Regions from separate parts of the Desulfitobacterium sp. genome, predicted to be linked through region 2. Evidence: riboswitches for the same ligand, from Rfam matches in the RefSeq annotation. Region 2 holds a riboswitch; the other holds the start of a gene.

Region 1 (9,570 bases), on a different contig from region 2:
ACCACCGACCCGCCGGACTCTTCCTTCTTGCAGAACCCTTAGTAGCCGAACCTGAACATGGGGCGATATTTCTCCAATCTCATCCAGAAAAAGTGTGCCACCATTCGCTTGCTCAAAAAGCCCCTTTTTTCCTCCCTTAGTCGCTCCTGTAAAGGAACCTTCTTCATAGCCGAAAAGTTCACTTTCCAAAAGGGTGTCTGGTAGAGCGGCGCAGTTAATGGGGATGAAGGCTGATTGGGAGCGAGGACTTTCGGCGTGGATTGCTTTGGCGAACAGTTCTTTTCCCGTACCGCTTTCTCCGCGAAGGAGAATGGTAGAAGTACCCCGGGCTACGGTTTTAGCGGTCTCAATAAGATCTTTCATAAGACGACTTTGATATATGATCTGATCAAAGGTTGTTGATTGAGGTTTCCGCTCGACTTTGGAAAGGATTTCTTCCACCTGCCGAAAATCCTTGATGGTCATGACTCCACCAATAATCTGTCCTTTATTATTGAAAATAGGAACACCACTGGTCAGGAAATGAATAAGCTGATGATCCCTGCGGATTTTTCGTTCTTTTAAACTATAGGGGATACCAGTTTTCAGGGTATCAAGGATAGGAGGATCGGGATCAAATAAGTATTCTGCATTTTGGCCGATAGCTTTCTCACGAGTTGTATGAAAGATCTGAGCGGCAACATCGTTGATATGAGTGATTTGGTGTTTAGTATTAATGGCAACAATTCCTTCACTAACAAGGTTAAGAATCGTGTTGAGTTCAAGCGCCCTCTCTTCATAAGGCATGTGGTCGGCTAGGTTTACCGATACTACATCGTGGACGGTCAGAAGATCTTGGATAAGAGCTTCTGATTCCCTCTGAGTAGAGCAGCGAAATTTTATCATCATTTCTTGCCCTTGAGTAACTTCCATCCCGACTTTATCAATATTGTTGGCTTCGAAACGCTGGAAAATGTCATAGCCTAAGCCTGGGCGATCGACGAATTCAATCCGCACAATAAATTCAAGGGAGTTCATGAATGTTCACCTTTCATTTCATCTGATCAACAATTAGGAATTTCCTCAATATTATTCAATATTATAGCATCAACTTTTTTAATCTCCTATAAAGTACCCAATAAAATAAAAAGCTAGCGATTTTTCGCTAGCCTGAGTTAATTATCCCTAAAACTAAAAATTATATTCTAAACAACATCTTTGTATAAGAAGGTAGGGGCCACATTTCGTAATCAATGAGTACTTCCAGTTGGTCAACTACCTGACGCAAATCGTTCATAGCCTTGAAGACCACATCGCGGTAGAAAATTCCTTGTTTATAGGCGTCACCGTGAAGTTGCTTGGCCATGTTGGTGGCTTCTTGAAGGGCCTTGATTTTGTGATTTAACTCCCTCAACAAGGGAGAGATCTCATTCAATAAGGATTTCTGGGCAGAGATATCAGTTTCAGGATCAGCTGCACGAATAGTGTTAATGGAGTTAGCCAGTTCGGTAGAGTAACGCATTACGGCGGGAAGTACTTGTCGCTTTGCGACATCCACCATGGTCAATGCTTCGATGTTAATAGTTTTGGAATATTGTTCAAGATAGATTTCGTAACGGGAGTGGAGTTCCGCGACATTAAACACCCCATGTTTTTGAAAAAGATTTATGGTTTTAGCGCTGACAAAGGCGGAAATAGCTTCTACTGTAGAGGTGATATTGGGTAAGCCACGTTTTTCTGCTTCGTTTATCCAATCAGCAGAATAACCGTTGCCATCGAAAATAATCCGGGAATGATTTACGGCAATTTCCTGAAGGATGGTTTGAAGCTCCTCATGAAAGGCTTCCGCTTTTTCTAAGCGATCAGCAATTTGGGAGAGGACCTCTGCCACGATTGTGTTGATCACTACATTGGGTCCGGCAATGGAGAGTGAAGAGGGAACCATTCGGAACTCGAACTTGTTGCCGGTAAAAGCAAAGGGAGAAGTGCGGTTCCGGTCTGTGGAATCCTTGGGTAAGGAAGGAAGGGTAGTTACACCGATGGTAAGTTGTCCGCCCTGTTTCGAAGTATTTGGTTTGCCGTTTTTAAGTTGCTCAATAATATCGGACAGTTCTTCACCTAGGAAAATGGAGATAATAGCCGGAGGGGCCTCATGTGCTCCTAGACGATGATCATTTCCGGCGTTTGCTGCCGAAGCTCTTAGAAGAACGGCATGATCATCTACGGCTTTCATCACAGCACAGAGAAAGGTCAGGAATTGGGCGTTCTCATGGGGAGTTTTCCCAGGCTCCAATAAATTTGCGCCTTCATCAGTACTTAAGGACCAGTTGTTATGTTTTCCGGATCCATTCACTCCGGCAAAAGGTTTTTCGTGAAGGAGACAAGCAAGGCCATGACGATTAGCAACCTTATGCAAGGTGTCCATGATGATTTGATTATGATCGGTGGCAATATTGGTAGTAGCAAAAATCGGGGCGATTTCATATTGCCCGGGGGCCGCTTCTTTATGTTGGGTTTTAGCGGAGACCCCCAGCTTCCATAATTCCACATTCACTTCTTGCATAAAGGCAGCAACCCGCTCATTGATGATGCCAAAATAATGGTCTTCCATCTCTTGCCCTTTCGGGGGAAGGACACCGAAAAGGGTGCGACCGGTCAACATTAGATCTAAACGTTTTTGATGATATTTTTTTTCGATAAGAAAGAATTCCTGCTCGGCACCTACGGTCGGTGTGACCCGTTTGGCGGTGGTATTACCAAATAGGCGGAGGATACGGAGAGCTTGTTTAGAAAGGGCTTCCATTGAACGGAGGAGGGGAGTTTTTTTGTCCAAAGCTTCCCCTGTATAAGAGCAAAAGGCTGTGGGGATACAGAGGATAACTTGACCCGCATCTTCACGTAAGAAAGCCGGGGAGGTACAATCCCAAGCCGTGTATCCTCTGGCTTCAAAGGTGGAACGGATTCCGCCATTAGGAAAAGAGGATGCATCCGATTCGCCCTTAATAAGCTCCTTACCGGAAAACTCCATAATTACTCTTCCATCATTGGTGGGGGAGATAAAAGAGTCGTGTTTTTCAGCGGTGTACCCGGTCATGGGTTGAAACCAATGGGTATAATGGGTTGCCCCGTTTTCAATCGCCCAATCCTTCATGGCATTGGCGACCACTTCAGCTACTTCCGGTTTAAGTGGAAGTCCTTCGTCAATAGTTTTATGAAGTGCTTTATAGGTATTTTTGGGTAGTTTCGCGCGCATAACCGTATCATTAAAGACGTTTTTACCGAAGATATCCATTTTTTATCCTCCCCTGTCCACTATACAAAAAGGAAAAAAGACACTCAATAGGACTCTCTGCTAGGAAAATCTCTATAGAGCGTCTTAGCTCTCGAATACTCTAACCTATAAAATAGCATGTTTTTTTATAAAATACAAGATAAACGTTGTTGGTTGTTGGTTTGTTATTGACTTTAAAGTTAATGGCTGCTTTACTTGCTTTTCTTTATACCGACAAGCTTTCCAACAATAATTGCCAGTGGTGCCGTAACTACACTAAATAGTGCTCCCATCTTGGCTGCTCCTTGCAGACCTGGGTCGATAAAGGCGACACCGGCCACAAACAGGGCCACCGTAAGTCCCATGGCGGCAATTAATCCTGTAACAAACAGTTCTTTATAGCCCATGCCTTTCGGTAAGGGAAATCCTAGAATTGTAGCTAGGGAACCCATAACGAAGACCCCGATAGTTTTTCCGGCTAATAAAGCAGCAAGAATTAACCAGGACAACAAATTTATTTCGGAGAACTCTACCCCGGCATTGGTTAAGCCGAACAATAGAAGCCCGAAATCCACAAAAGTTTTCCACTCATGTTCAAAGTTTTTTAGAGTGGAGTGATCATTTGGATTGTCTTCAAATAGCCCTGCCTCTTCTCTAGAGGGGTGAGGCAAGAAGGGAACGATAAACACCAGAGCAAGTGCAGGATGAATATGAGCGAGAAAAAGTCCGGCCCAACTTAATAATCCGCCCAAAATAATATAGGGCCAATAGCTTTGGATGTTCTTCTTTTTGAGCATATAGGCGACCAAGATCCCTGCCAGAGTGAGTAATAACCAAAGGGGTGCCACCGGATTGGCAGGGTCGGGGTAAAAGAGGGCAATAATCGTCAGCCCAACACCGTCATCCACAATTGCCAATAGCAGTAAGAAAGACACAGCCGGATGATGTGCTCCAAAGACCATCCTTGCTACCAGCCAAGCCAGTGCAATATCTGTGGCTGTGGGAATACCCCAGCCTCTTGCAAATTCAGGACTGCCTAAGGTGAAATTCAGGACAACAAATAAAAGTGCCGGCCCCAAAACTCCGCCGGCAGTAGCCATTAGGGGATTGATAGCTCTTTTTAGCGGATTCAGACTTCCGCCCGGCAACAAACTTTGGGTGATTTCAACGGCTGCCATAGCAAAAAAGAACACCATGAAAATATCGTTAACAAGAAAATGCAGAGAAATGTTGCCGATTATTTCGTTATGAACGAAATGGTGATAGCTATCTGGGGCTAGATTAGCCCAGGCAAGAGCAATTACGACTCCCAGGATTAGGGGTATTGAAAACTCCTGTAGAAAATTGATAGTCTTGTTGGTTTGTGAACTCAATCTGATCCCTCCTGCTGAAATTAATAAGTCAAAAATTATAACTGTAGTTCCCGATTCTATTAACCGATACCCCCTTTGCGGCTGGTGTTTGTAAAAAAGAATATAAAAAGAGAGTAGTCCAAAAAGGAACTACTCTCCCCTAAGAAGTTCTAAGCGACTTGTAGCCTGGCAATCATAGCCTGTATTCAACAGCCTTAGACCCATAGCTTTAGCGTCCTTTGCTTTCACAAAGTTTGCCCCAACCCTGCAAGAAATATTTTATTGTATAAGCCTTTATAGCTTACCATAAAGCTAAGAGCGAATCAACAATAAAGCCAAGATTATAAGAATTTTGGCTCTTTTATGACATCTATTGCGAAAAAATAGATAAATAATGTATAATCTGCAGAAATAGGATAGATAAAATGGTGCAGAGGGGATAAATGATATGGGTTTTACAATCAGACAGAAGGTGTTTGCAGTCGTCTTATTTGCAGCCTTTGTTCCTACAGCTTTGTTAGGGTTCTTTAGCTATAAAGATGCACATGATGCTTTGAAAAACGGACTTAAGGACTCAGCAGAACAATCGGTAGAGCGTACCAAAGATTCGACTGAGCTATACCTCAAGGGATATGAGCAAAATCTCGCCCGACTCGGTACTGAGGAGGGTATCCTATCTGCAGCCCTTCAGGAAAGCGCAGAAGATGCACTCCGGAGTTTTGAAATCTATAAAAAAAGCAATCCCGATATTCTTAATGTTTATTTGGGAACGGCGGACCAAAGGATGATTGTTTATCCAGCAGCGGAAATTCCTGAAGGCTTTAATCCTACAGCCACAGATTGGTATAAGTTGGCTATAGCTAGTGGAGAGGCCATTTGGACAGAGCCTTATGTAGATACGGCAAGTAAGAAGCTCATCATTTCTGCGGCAATGCCCGTTCAAGATCCGGCTACGAAGAAAGTTGCAGGGGTTGTAGGCGTTGATATCGCTTTGGAGACATTAAGTATTTTGGTTGGGAATATGAAAATTGGTCAAGAAGGCTATGTTATTTTATTAGATCAAAGCGGTAAAATCATGGTTCATCCTGACAGCTCATTGATCGGTCAAGAATTACCTGTGGAAGAGCTGAAGAAAGCCGTGGCCCAAGAAGAAAAGGGATTCGTGGATTACATATATAATGAGGAAGAGCGATTCGGTGTCTTCAGTACCTTTGCGAAGACCCAGTGGAAATTTATTGGTGTAGTAGGTTATCAGGAGGTTAAGGAAGCTACTTCTAAGATTTTAAAAGGTACCGTAATTTATAGTGTGAGTTTTGCAATATTATCAATAATTGTTGGCTTGTTTATCACCAATGGATTTACGAAAGCCTTCAAGTCACTTCTTGAGTATAGTCAAAAAATTGGTTCGGGAGATTTTACCGTTCGGGCGAAATCCTTCTCTCGCGATGAAACGGGCGCGTTGTCTAATACCTTAAATGATATGGTGGCCCGCTTAGCCGGATTAGTGGGCAATATTAAGAGTGTTGCCGAGCAGGTGAATAAGTCAGCCGACGATTTGGCGGCCAGTGCTGAGGAGACCATGGCATCCAGTGAAGAGGTTAATGCAACGGCCGCTCAGATTGCTGTTGGGGCATCTGCTCAAGCTACTCAGGCTGAAAAAGGGACTAAAATGGTTACCCAACTTGCAGTAAAAATCGAAGCCCTTGGCGAGAATACTAAGGAAATGGTCGACTCTTCAAGCGAGGCACAAAAAGCGAATGATCGAGGAGTCCTGTCCGTTGAACAATTGCGGATTAAAACCGAGGAGAGTAAGGTTTCCGTTGATAAGATTAACGAGGTCATCTCCAACCTGGATGAAAAATCAAAAGCTATTGGTATGATTCTATCAGCAATTACCAGTATTGCGGAGCAAACGAATCTTCTAGCTTTGAATGCTTCCATTGAGGCTGCTCGGGCTGGGGAAGCAGGGCGAGGATTTTCCGTTGTTGCTGAGGAAATTCGTAAACTTGCTGAGCAATCTTCCCAATCAGTTGAAGGAATACAAGGTATTGTGGGAGATATCCAACGAGAAAGTCGTCAGGCTGTGGAAGCCATGAAAGATGTAAGAAAGAATTCGGAAGCAACGGCACATTCTGTAGCCGATGTCAATCGTTCCTTTAACGAAATTTCTCAGGCAATGGGGGAAATCAAAGAGAGAATTGCCCACACTACGTCTTTGGCGCAGGAAATGATGAAAGATTCGGATCAAGTGGTCGAAGTGATTCAAAATATTTCTGCGGTAACGGAAGAGACTGCTGCGGCTTCGGAAGAAGTGAGTGCTTCTATGGAGCAAACATCAAGTGCTTTTAGCAAAGTTGCACTGGCAGCTGAGGAACTTGATGGACTCTCAAGGAAATTAAGTGCGGAAATTGCACGCTTTAAAATCTAGGTAAACATTGCATGCCTCTAAATAATGAACTGCTGCAAAGATTAAGCGGTTTATTATTTGGGGGTTTTTTGTTTATTATTGTCGTTAAGGTTGACTGACTAACAAAATTTGCTTATTAACATAGGTTTGGAAGGGTATAGTTTTTACCTATTAGAGGATAATAAATTTGATACTTTTAACCAATAAGGAGGGTTGTATCATGTTTAAACATATCAAAGATATGGAATACACGGTGCGTGTCGATCGTCCCGATCCACGCTTTGCCAATCTTTTGTTGGAACAATTCGGCGGACCCCATGGGGAGTTGAAAGCTGCGATGCAGTATTTCTCCCAAGCTGTCGGGTGTAATGACCCTAAAATACGGGATATGCTGCAAGACATTGCCGCTGAGGAACTGAGCCATTTTGAAATGGTAGGGGAATGCATCTCGATGCTTCTTGGCCCGACTGATAAAGTGTCCCGTGATTTTCCAGCGATCCATATGGCGATCTTAACCGGTGGACCCATCATAACCAATGCTATGGGAATACCCTGGAATGCAGCTTATATCGAAACCACTGGAGATCTGTATTGCGATCTGGCCTCTAATTCAAGTGCAGAATTGCGGGCTAAGCTGATCTATGAAAGACTGCTTCAACAAACCGATGACCCGGGGGTTAAAGATATGGTTCGCTTCTTGCTGAGTCGGGAAGAATCACATAACTTCTCCTTTATGCAGGCCATTGACACAATTAAAGGAAAGTATGTCGATGCTAACTTCCGCGATTCCGAATTCACTAAGAAATACATGAACCTATCGACAGGTATGGGGGATAGCCGTGGGCCTTGGAATCAGGGTAACGGAATTCAATATGAAGAGAATCCCAATGAGAAATATGGGGGGCCCGCTCAATACGGTAAGGATAGAGGAGCGGATTATAAGGATGAAATGGGTCCAGGTTATAATGATCATACTAGGAATAACCCCCAGTTTACTCAAGCAAAGCCTACAACCCCGAATGTACCCGGACAAGAAAAACCGGTGCACTAAACTTAGAAACGGAGGGATTTAAATGGCTTGGCGTGAATCGCGTTTAATGCAGGTGATTTGGACTGTTATACGTGTCTATGTGGGTTGGGAATGGTTTAGTCATGGTATCGATAAGGTATTTGGAGCGAGTTCGGCAGCCTGGGTTGGACCTAAAGCCGGAACAGCAGTGACCGGATTTCTTAACGGTGCTTTGGCAAAGACGGGGGGGCAGCACCCGGATGTACAAGGGTGGTATGCATCATTCATTCAAAATATTGCTTTACCTAATGCCAAAGCTTTCGGATATGCAGTTGCCTGGGGTGAATTGCTTGTAGGTTTGGGACTAATCCTAGGGGCATTTACCTCACTAGCTTTACTTGCGGCTATACTTATGAATATGAGTTACCTTTTGGCGGGAACGATTAGCACCAATCCGGTAATGCTTTTTTGGGAAGGTTTGCTTCTATGGGCCGGAGCGGCAGCATATTACTGGGGTGTAGATCGGGTTTTTCTCCCACGCTGGAAAAAATGGCGATTGTCGAAAGGATAAAGATCTGTTTATTGCATGGATAAAAATGCTCCCCTTGGGGTGTAGGTATTACCTTGAACCTCAGGGGGAGCATTTTGCTTTCAGGGGGTGTCAGGGGGACGGGGGTGTTGACAACTTTTAAAAATGTCATCAACCCCTTTCTCCAGGAATCTAGTCATGTGAGTGCTTGTGAGCGTGGTCGTGGGAATGGTCGTGGGAATGCTCGTGAGCGTGGTCGTGTGAGTGCCCGTGAGCGTGGTCATGTGAGTGCTCGTGAGCGTGGTCGTGTGAGTGCTCGTGAGCGTGGTCGTGTGAGTGCTCGTGAGCGTGGTCGTGTGAGTGCTCGTGAGCGTGGTCATGTGAGTGCTTGTGAGCGTGGTCATGTGAGTGCTTGTGAGCATGGTCGTGTGAGTGCTCGTGAGCGTGGTCGTGGGAATGCTCGTGAGCATGGTCGTGTGAGTGCTCGTGAGCCAGGCCTAGGAGATGGGCTAAGCGATGGTCCTTATCCGGCAGTTCATCAAGCCACCCATCATTAGCATCATTTTTGCTATCGATAGACTTAATATAAGGTTTAATATCTAAGAGGGGTGTACCGTTATAGACATCAATACCGGAAATAAGTATCTCGTTGCCTTCAATTCCTTTCAGCTCTACAACGCTAAAGCCGATAGGATTAGGGCGCCGTGGAGAGCGGCTGGCGAATACTCCCAACTCAACTTCCGGAGCCCAGGGGGGATGAGCCTTCAGGCTCTTCTCTGTAACTTTATCGAGATAGAAAAATACCATTATATATCGGCAAGATAGAAGTTTCTCTAATCCCTCCGTATAGTCCGGGTTGAGACTTATCCAAAACTCTCCGGGAGCATCCTTAATCGCCTGACTGGGAATCGGCAGTGAAGGCAAGTAGGGAGTATGAATGGACCCTATGGCTTCAAATTCAATTTTCATTCACATCAACCTTTCTCAAGCACAATGCGATGATTGAGTAAATTCATATCCTTA
Region 2 (9,570 bases):
ATCTGGATGAATTTCCAATCCTATGCTATCCCCCACATTGATGCTCATTAAGGTAAGCTGTAAATGGGTGCCGGTCCACAAAGCGGTACGGAAGGTATTGTTTTGCAGCGTAGCTTCTTCAATATTTATAACAAAGGGATTTGGTCCGTAGTCCCTTAAAGGAGGAATTCTACTCCAGTTGCCTGGATTCATTGGTACCCAAGCATTGCGAGGGTAGGGATAGCGATAGGAGTAATAGCCATTATACATTTTACTCCACCCTTTCATATGGTTCATAACATTGGTAAACATTGGCATACAGCATTATATGATGTCACTGGCTCAGTGTGTATGGACTATATAATCCTTAATTAAGCTATGAGGTGTCTTTGCGCCCGTACCAGCAGACTGTCTTTATTTCTGATAGATTAATAAATAAACACCCCTTGTCTTGATTAGGGGTGTTTTCATGTAAAGGATTAGATTCCTAGATAATGATATTTAGTTAGCTTTGATGGTACTTAACAACTAAATATTTCTTATCCTTAGAGATAGATCCTTGAGAATCTTAAAGGAACGCTCGACACTTTCGACCCCATCTGCATTAATCAGACAGCAGCGTGACGGAGCTAGCCAGGAACGGTCAAAGATGAGTTCTTCACTTACTCCGCGGCGACTTAAGAATTCCCAAGATTCGAGAAGTCGGCGATAGATAGTTTCGGTACTCTCTTCATCAAGCTCCGAAGTAAGGGTTGGGGTAATTCCATAGGCAATGATATTACCCTGCTTAAGAAATTCATGAACTTCATCAACGTAGCGAGTAAAAATATGGCCCCAACTATAAGAATCGAGGGACAGAATATTGATTCCCGCTTTTAATAAGAAAGACCAATCGGGATTGCCGCAGAGGTGTACCCCTTTAGGGCCGGGTAATCCGGCGAGAAATCTATAGAATTCCGTTTGCGCCAGTTCAGAAGTATAGGCGCTGAAGGAATTAAAGATCATCTCCAGTCCCGGCTCATCCAACCAAACAAAGGGTTGAGAATGTACTTCTGCTAATCGCTCATATTGCCAGGTGATTTTTTTCTGTAAAAAATCATAAAGGAGTTCGCGGACAAAATCATTGTAAATCATAGGCTTTAGTTCTTCATCACAGATTTTTAGCCCGAAGCTTACAGGGCCAACGACTTGCCCTCTAACTAAGGGGTAACTGGAAAGATCCCGCTTAAGAAATTCTCTAAAGGTACTAGAGTATTCTTCGGATAGAGCAAAGTAATCGGGATTAAAACTGTTCTCTAGATAGGAATCCAGTTCGACCGCAAAGGAAGCATTAGAAAAACGTAAAAGTTTGTTAGGCACATCAATAATGAGGCCCGGAAAATGTTCCGCAAACTGAACATACATATCTTCCTTAAAAGCCCATTTTGGCAGTTGAGGCCAAAAGGGTATATCTACGGTTAAGGCTAAATCAATGGCCTGAGCTTGATTAAGATGAGGAAGGATCCCCATCGCTGTGGTTAAAGCTCTTCCGGGAAGCATCAGAATCGCCCCTCTCAGATTCGGAATATTCATTATATTAGTTAATATAAGAATAGCATCTAATCTAATCATTCTGCGTGACTTTAATCACGGTTAAGACCCGAATTATTACGGCAACTCTCATTTCTGATTATATTAATTTGTCTAATTTGAGGAAGTACGACCCCAAAAACGACCCCTAATCAGAATTCCGCACACCCAAGTGATCAACATACCCACTTCGTGGTTCGGGAAGGAGCAAGGAAGATTTTCATCCCCGTTTAAAAAAATATTGGTTGAGGATGAATTTTTGAAAAACTCTTATTTAAAGTATTGAGGGATTATTGTAGTATGTAAAAGTAATCCAATACTTATAGCTTAAGGAGCACCAAATGGTATTTAGCAGTTTGAGTTTTATCTATGGATTTTTGCCACTGGTATTACTACTTCATTTTGTAACAACCAATATCAAATTAAAAAATTTTATATTGCTCGTTTTCTCATTGATTTTTTACGCCTGGGGTGAACCCGTTTACGTCGCGTTAATGATCTTATCGATATTTACTAATTACTTTCAGGCAATCAAAATAGAGAAGTGCTTAAACGATGGGAAGAAATCTTTGGGGAAGTTCTATATAATATTTTCCATCGTATTTAATTTACTTTTAATTGGGATCTTCAAATATACGGATTTTATTATAACAATAATAAACAGCATCCTAAGAACCGACATTGCCCTCTTAAATATTCCCTTACCCATCGGTATTAGTTTTTACACCTTTCAAGTCATGTCCTATACAATTGATGTATATCGGAGAAAAGTTCCTGCCCAACATAGTTTTCTAACCCTGGCAACCTATGTCTCCATTTTCCCTCAACTCATTGCCGGGCCCATCGTCCGTTATGAGACAATTTATCAGGAGCTGACAGCGCGCCAAGTAACACTTGATAATTTCACAAGCGGCATTAATAGATTTATCAGGGGTTTAGCCAAAAAAGTACTAATCGCTAACAATGTAGCAGTTATTGCCGAATCGGTATTTACAAGTAATATTAATGAACTGCCGACTTTAATCGCTTGGTTAGGCATCATCGCCTTTACCCTCCAAATTTATTTTGACTTCTCCGGATATAGTGATATGGCTATCGGTATGGGTAAGGCGTTTGGATTTAAATTCCCTGAGAATTTCAATTACCCTTATATCTCCAAATCAATCACGGAATTTTGGCGCCGATGGCATATTTCCTTAAGCTCTTGGTTTCGGGACTATGTGTATATCCCGCTTGGTGGGAACAGAGTTAAGCCGGGTCGCTGGATCTTTAATATTCTGCTTGTATGGATGCTAACCGGACTTTGGCACGGCAGCTCATGGAACTTCGTCATTTGGGGTCTTTATTACGGTGTTTTACTTGTTATTGAGAAACTAGTCACTAAAGTTATAAAATTTAAGGCCCCAACCATATTAAGGTATCTATATACGATCCTTCTGATTATGATTGGCTGGGTATTTTTCAGAATTGAAAATATGGGAGATTGCCTGGTATTCCTCCAAAGACTATTTATCGATTATAAGGCTTTGGATTTAAGCAGCGGTTACATTTACAACTTCGTAGGCAAACTGCCCTTTATCGTCTTGGGAATTGCCTTTTCATTCCCTTTAGCCAACAATCTCTTTATGAAACTAGAGCAAACAAAGCATAATTATATCTTTATCCTCACCCACCTATTGCTCCTATTGGTTGCCACATTTACTCTAATCAACGGTTCCTTTAATCCATTTATCTATTTCAAATTCTAAATACATACTTGTGGGTAGCATTTTGCTCAGGAAGGAACGCCATGAAAAAAATCTACGTAATACTGTTGTTATTAATTACTATAGCCGTTAATATCGTTGTGTTTGCTCAGCAATCAAAAGAAACCTTTTCCGAAACTGAGCAGCGTTATCTAACTCATTTAGAACCTTTGACCTGGCCAAAATGGGTAGATGGTCAAGTTCAAAGAAATATTGAAGCGACCTATATTGATAATTTTTACCAACGAAACGAGATTATCGATTGGCTTCAACAGGTAAACACAAAGCTTTCCTTCATTGATTATCAGCTCTTTGATAAATTAATTAGTTTGCAAGGCTCACATAAAACCATTGGTACAATTGAAAATACTAATTCTGATTCGCAAGAGCTGGACACCCCGGTTGATCCGGAACCTGCTAAACCGGAAAAGAGGTTCTATTCAGTACCCCTTGCCGATGCCGAGGTTTCTTATGTAAAAGAATTGAATCGGCTGATTAAAACACCGGAAGCCCCTAATGAAGAACGATTGGCTACAGTAAAAAGCAATATCAATAAAATAAAAATGGTCAAACAACGCTATCCCCAAGTTGATTTCTATGTATACCTGCCCTTATTCTTGAATGATTTGTCCTATTTCGATATTACCGGAACTTCGGCAGAGTATATCGACTTGTTCAAAACACAGCTTGATCATTTTGCCTGTTCAAAATACAATTCCTTGGAAAACGCTTTAGATTCCTACTTTCTAACCGACCACCATTGGAACCATATTGGCGGGAAAAAAGGTTACGAGGAAATTATCAGTTTGATTTACGGAGATACGGTTAAACCAAGAGAACCAATCGATGTCGCGGATTTTAATGACGTTACCTTTTATGGATATTTGGCAAGACGGATTGAATACAGTATTGATATCTCAGATACAATTTCCAAAGTTGTCTATGACTTGCCGCAGATGAAGATTTATTACAATGGCGAGCCGCAAGAGCAATATGGAAGGCTTGACCTGTACAAGGCGAAAAAATTCAGTACCGATAGAGGAACTGATCACTATGCAAGCCTCTATCACCCCCGTGAAGCGGAGATTGTCTTTGAACAGAATAATGAGAACCTGGATAACATTTTGATCTTCGCCGATTCATTTTCCAACATCAATCGTGATGTCCTTGCCTCACACTTTAACAAAACCATCTTTATCAGTCCGGGACTCTTTAAAGACAAATACGGTGCATTTAATTCAGAAGTCTTTGAGAAATACCTGGCCGACAACCAGATCACGAAGGTACTTTTCATGTCCTCGCTAATTTCTTATTACGATATTGGTGATATAAAAGTTTTATTTGAAGATATGCAGTCCTAATCCGGCGAAGCCAACAAGAAGTTATCAAATAGTTGCAAAGAAATTATATTTTCCTAACCACTCATTTCGAATATGAAGGATTTGGCATGAAAAAAGGAGAATATTCCTATTCAAAGGGAAAAGGGTGATGGAGGTATTAGAACTATGGAATCGATCTTTTTCGTAGCACTGACTCCTGGTATGGCGCAAATCGCGGAACAAGCAAAGCTGGAACTCAATGTGTCTTTTCCCATTGAAGTTGTGAGTTTTGAAAGGGGTACAGAGGTAATTCGCAGTAATCCTGAAACTGATGTTTTTATCAGCAGGGGCCTTATGGTTGACTTACTGCGAAAAAATACGGATAAGCCCATAGTGGGGCTTACCATGACTATCGATGAGATGTTAGAAGCGGCTCAGCGGCTGATTGTTAATGGAGCGACTAAAATTGGCGTGGTAGCCCATAAGGGTTTTTTGGAAATAGGCAATTCGGATTTTAACTTAGGTGATCTTGTGATCTATATTAGATCATGGAATACTCTTGAGGAAATACCAAAGATTCTCGAACAGTTGCAAAAGAATGGTGTTGAAGGCATTGTTGGGGATAAAGGAGGGTACACGGCAGCTGAAGAGCGGGGGTATTTGGTGAGTCTTCTGGAGTCGGGTTTACCGGCTATGAAAAGAACCATCAATGAGGCGTTAAAAATCGCCCAAGCTCAGGAACGAGAGCGAGATAAGGAGCGGGAAAAGACTCGTCGCTTTGAACAGGTGTTAGCTGAGCTGTATTCCGGGTTAGAACAGGCTGCCGCTTTCGTTGAGGAACTAGCAGCTTCTTCGGAGGAACTTGCTGCGTCAAGTCAGGAATCGTCCACTATTGCCCAAACAACCACCCAGGAGATGAATAGAATCTCGGAAATATTAGATGTCCTTCGACGGGTTGCTCAGCAAACTAACCTGTTAGGTCTTAATGCAGCTATTGAGGCTGCGCGGGCAGGTGAACATGGCAGGGGATTCTCAGTAGTCGCCGAGGAAGTGCGCAAGCTAGCGGACGAGAGCAATAGATCTGCCAAGAATATTGAGGAGATGCTCAAACGATTCCATGAATCTGTGGTTAGGGTTCAAAATAATGTCGAAGGAAGCAGCGCGATTACCCAGGAACAAGCAAAAGCAACACAAGTGATTGCTCAAAATTTGGAAACCCTTAAAGGAATAGGGGACAAGCTTAGGGTTATGGTTTAAGATAAGGCGAAAAGCTTGACGCAAGCTAAGTCTCCTTAGTAAAATATAGGGAGAATTACATAAAAAGGAGTGACGTAGATGCTTCACAAGATTTTGCTCGCCTTTGATGGTTCAAAACACGCCATGAAAGCAGCCGAGTACGCATTAATCATGGCCAAGAATAATAATGCAGATGTTGAGATTGTTCATGTCCGGGAATCGGTAACCCCCCATTCAAGTCGGGTGGTTTACGATGCAGTTGAAATGGAAAAAGAATTAGTCGCGGAGGCAGAAGCAATAATCGCCAAGGCAGTTGCCAAATTTAAAGATTCCGGTGTTGCCTTCGAGGCCAAAACATTGATCGGTGATCCGGCAGAAGCAATATGCGATGAAGCGGTTAAAATTGGAGCCACCGAAATTGTCATCGGCAGCCGCGGTATAAATGCTGTTTCAAGGTTTTTTCTTGGCAGCGTAAGTCATAAAGTTATCGCCCATGCCAATTGCACGACTGTTGTTGTCAGATAAGCCCTCATAGCCCGTCATTAAATAATGGCGGTTTTTTTTACCCCTCGATTAGCGTTGGCTAACCGGCAAAATAAATATAATAAATTTCTCTAAGAAATTTATTATATTTACGAAGGGGGGAAATTACTTATGAAAAAAAAGCGCGACTTTGCAGGTTTACTTGCTGTAATGACATTGGCTGGAGCGGTACTAACAGGTTGTTCTGCAAGTTCTTCCACTTCAGGCTCATAGCAAGGTGGGGATGAAAATCAAGTGGTTAACATTTATTCCGACCGTCACTATGAAACGGACAAGCAGCTTCCTGATCAATTTGCCAAGGAAACGGTGATCAGGGTTAATATTATCGAGGGAAAATCTGATGAATTGATCGAGCGTCTTGCGCGGGAAGGGAAGGATTCCCAAGCAGATCTCCTCATCACCGCTGATGTTGGAAGACTTTATCGGGCAAAAGAAAAGGGATTATTACTGCTGGTAGAATCCGAGACCTTAACCAAGAACTTCCCTGAGAATCTTAAGGATGAGTACAATCAGTGGTACGGTTTAACGGTTCGGGCACGGGTCTTAGCTTATGCTAAGGATCGGGTAGATCCCTCCTCAACCAGCCATATTCTCGTAAATTGATCTGAGTATTAAAGATAATTATGAGTATTCCAAATTTCGACAATATACTCGACAAAAAAATGGTATTATATACCTAAAAAGATGATAAGGGTAAACTCGTCGAAAGATGGGGGCGCAAAGCTATGGGTCTAAGGCTATTAGCTATGACTGCCAGGTTGCCATTATAATTCAGGTTGTTAGCCTTTCTTTCGCTTTGGAGAAGGGCTTTTATTGTGAGTTTTTCAGTTTAAATTATTTTAAATTACTATAGGGGGAATTTATATATGGATTTCAGTTTAGATTCCTTGGAACTATTCGAAATCTTGTTCAGACAGTACTATAGCAAGTTATACCAAATCGCTTATTCGATAACCAGAGATAAAGAACTCAGCAAGGATGCAGTCCAACAGGCTTTTTTGCAGGCGTATCGAAAATGGAATCAGCTTAAGGATAAAGCTAAGTTCTCCGCTTGGGTTACTACAATAACTGTTAATGAAGCGAAGAATCTGGTCAAATCATCAAGCCGTTTTAAAGGTATTCCTATTACAGATAATATTAAAACATTCCTGGTAGAAGAATCCTTTGAACATGCTTATTCAATTAAGGATCAAGTAGAACGAGTCCTAAATGTTCTATCGGCACATGATTCCGAAATATTGGTTTTAAAATATTACTTAGACTTGACATTAGAAGAGATTGCGTCTATTTTGAAGTTAACTGTACCAAATGTAAAAATCCGTTTGTATAGGGCAAGAGGCAACTTTAAAGAAGTTATGTCTATACAAGAATCTACAGATGACGTCTTGAAAAGGGGGGGGCCCTATGAGATTAAGCGATGAACAACTTGATAGGTTAATTAAGGAACGCATAACTTCGGAATTAGAACAAATACCGGTTCCTTCTATAGATGAAGAATGGCTTAAGTTTAAGAACATTGTTTTAACGGAGAAAAAGAAACGCTGGATAATGCCAAAGACCTTGGTAGCTGCTTTGGCGGTGTTTATTTTAACCATTAGCTCTGTGACATTATTTAAACCGGTTCAAGCTTATGCTTTCGGTGAACGTTTTCTCCAAATGCTCAGTCATATAGTAGGTGAAACTACACAAAACAAAACCGAGACGATTAATAGCAATCCTACCGTAACGAAAACTCCCACAGTTAACAATCTTGGGGCACTTGTTGAGGAAGAGATCACTTTGGAGGAAGCCCAAAAGAATGTTTATTTTAAAATAGCGGAGCCTAAGTATCTACCACACGGAACAAAGACTAAGAAAATTTCAATTTCCAACCTTAGTTCAGATGTTAAGAGAATAACGATGGATTATGATGTTCAGGGTCAATTACTGATTTTAACCCAGCAAAATACAATATCAACAATTTCCCAGGGCTCATTATATGACACCGATGATGCGGTCAACAAAGATATTATGATAAATGGAACACCGGCGACTCTATTACAACAGAAAAATGGCATCAACGTTTTAACCTGGTATCAACGTGGACTTTTGTTAAGATTAACGGGGCAATTATCGACGGACGAATTCTTAAGAATCGCAGAATCTATCAGTTAGCATGAGAGTAAAGGGGCTTTCTCTTATTAAGAGAAGCCCCTAATTTTTTTCTAAAAAATACTTTTCGGATAGCATTTTTTGTAACCTTTGCTTTATTTCGGTTGTCTTAAGAGTGAAAGTACTTTTAAGGAGGAATTATCCGTGAAAAGAGTATTACCCGTGTTTTTAACCTTGCTATTACTTTTGATTCCTTTAACAGCTCAGGGTGCTACTAACGACATAAGCGTCGGCAAGTTAGTACAGCCCCTAACCTACCAAACCATTTCAGGGGGAGGCAGCCAGCTATCAGACAATGGAAATGGGAAAATTACTATCTCAGGTTATACTTCAACTTATTACCCGGTTTTACAAATCGGAGTAACCCTGCACCTTCAGTATTTATCAAATGGGAATTGGTATAATCTTCAATCTTACGACTACACATCTTCCACCTCATCATATGTGTCCGGAGGCCAAAATTTAAGTGTGTCGTCCGGGTATTATTACCGGGTGTTTGCGGAACACGCTGCATATAACGGATCAACTTATGAAAACGGTTATTCTTATACTGAAGCGGTTTATATTCCATAGTATAAAGCCGCTATTGCAGCTATAGAGTAAACCCTAGTATTTAGATGGCATTTGCCATTTAAATAAGAGACGCCATCAAATCAATCATACCCGCAAAGTAGCAATTGATCTGTTGGCGTCATTGCCCCTACACAAATTGTAGGTGTCTTTATGGTACACCTTCTGGGGATGTTTGTGAAGGGAGATTCATTAAAAGGAGGGAATTTGTGCCTGCTTTAATCCCTTCAGTTGTATAATAGATTGGTGAAAAGGAGAAATATAAGGAGAAATATTATGAAAAAAATAATAGCATTGGTAACTTGCTTAGTTTTAATTATGGGGTTTTCGAGTAATTCGGTTTTCGCAAATCAAACTAATATTTCAAAAAAATTAACCGAAAATCAAATGAATATTCTAAAAGCTTATGGTTTGTCTGAAAAGGAAATATCAAATATTACTCTAGATACTATTCGTGA

Evidence for each region. A riboswitch is a leader RNA that binds a small molecule or an ion and turns the genes downstream of it on or off. The one in region 2 is predicted to bind cyclic di-GMP.
Region 1: it holds a riboswitch for cyclic di-GMP, as region 2 does, so the genes downstream of both, AC1U9U_RS09680 (Na+/H+ antiporter NhaA) here and AC1U9U_RS00730 (RNA polymerase sigma factor) in region 2, are expected to answer to the same signal.

What each region holds. Positions count from the first base shown of each region.
Region 1 covers NZ_CEVWNY010000055.1:6,803-16,372, forward strand. Annotated here, with positions in the region: gene AC1U9U_RS09670 (sigma-54 interaction domain-containing protein) at 1-1,017, opposite strand, end outside; gene AC1U9U_RS09675 (glutamine synthetase III family protein) at 1,178-3,271, opposite strand; gene AC1U9U_RS09680 (Na+/H+ antiporter NhaA) at 3,463-4,623, opposite strand; cyclic di-GMP riboswitch class I at 4,780-4,871, opposite strand; gene AC1U9U_RS09685 (methyl-accepting chemotaxis protein) at 5,051-7,030, shown strand; gene AC1U9U_RS09690 (manganese catalase family protein) at 7,230-8,060, shown strand; gene AC1U9U_RS09695 (DoxX family membrane protein) at 8,083-8,589, shown strand; partial or broken gene tsaA (tRNA (N6-threonylcarbamoyladenosine(37)-N6)-methyltransferase TrmO) at 8,890-9,516, opposite strand; gene AC1U9U_RS09705 (CooT family nickel-binding protein) at 9,522-9,570, opposite strand, start outside.
Region 2 covers NZ_CEVWNY010000002.1:29,124-38,693, reverse strand. Annotated here, with positions in the region: gene AC1U9U_RS00765 (cupin domain-containing protein) at 1-291, opposite strand, end outside; gene AC1U9U_RS00760 (uroporphyrinogen decarboxylase/cobalamine-independent methonine synthase family protein) at 508-1,518, opposite strand; gene AC1U9U_RS00755 (MBOAT family O-acyltransferase) at 2,286-3,296, shown strand; gene AC1U9U_RS00750 (hypothetical protein) at 3,338-4,654, shown strand; gene AC1U9U_RS00745 (PrpR N-terminal domain-containing protein) at 4,799-5,869, shown strand; gene AC1U9U_RS00740 (universal stress protein) at 5,948-6,373, shown strand; gene AC1U9U_RS00735 (type 2 periplasmic-binding domain-containing protein) at 6,626-6,994, shown strand; cyclic di-GMP riboswitch class I at 7,074-7,157, shown strand; gene AC1U9U_RS00730 (RNA polymerase sigma factor) at 7,258-7,812, shown strand; gene AC1U9U_RS00725 (DUF4367 domain-containing protein) at 7,796-8,545, shown strand; gene AC1U9U_RS00720 (hypothetical protein) at 8,687-9,115, shown strand; gene AC1U9U_RS00715 (M23 family metallopeptidase) at 9,389-9,570, shown strand, end outside.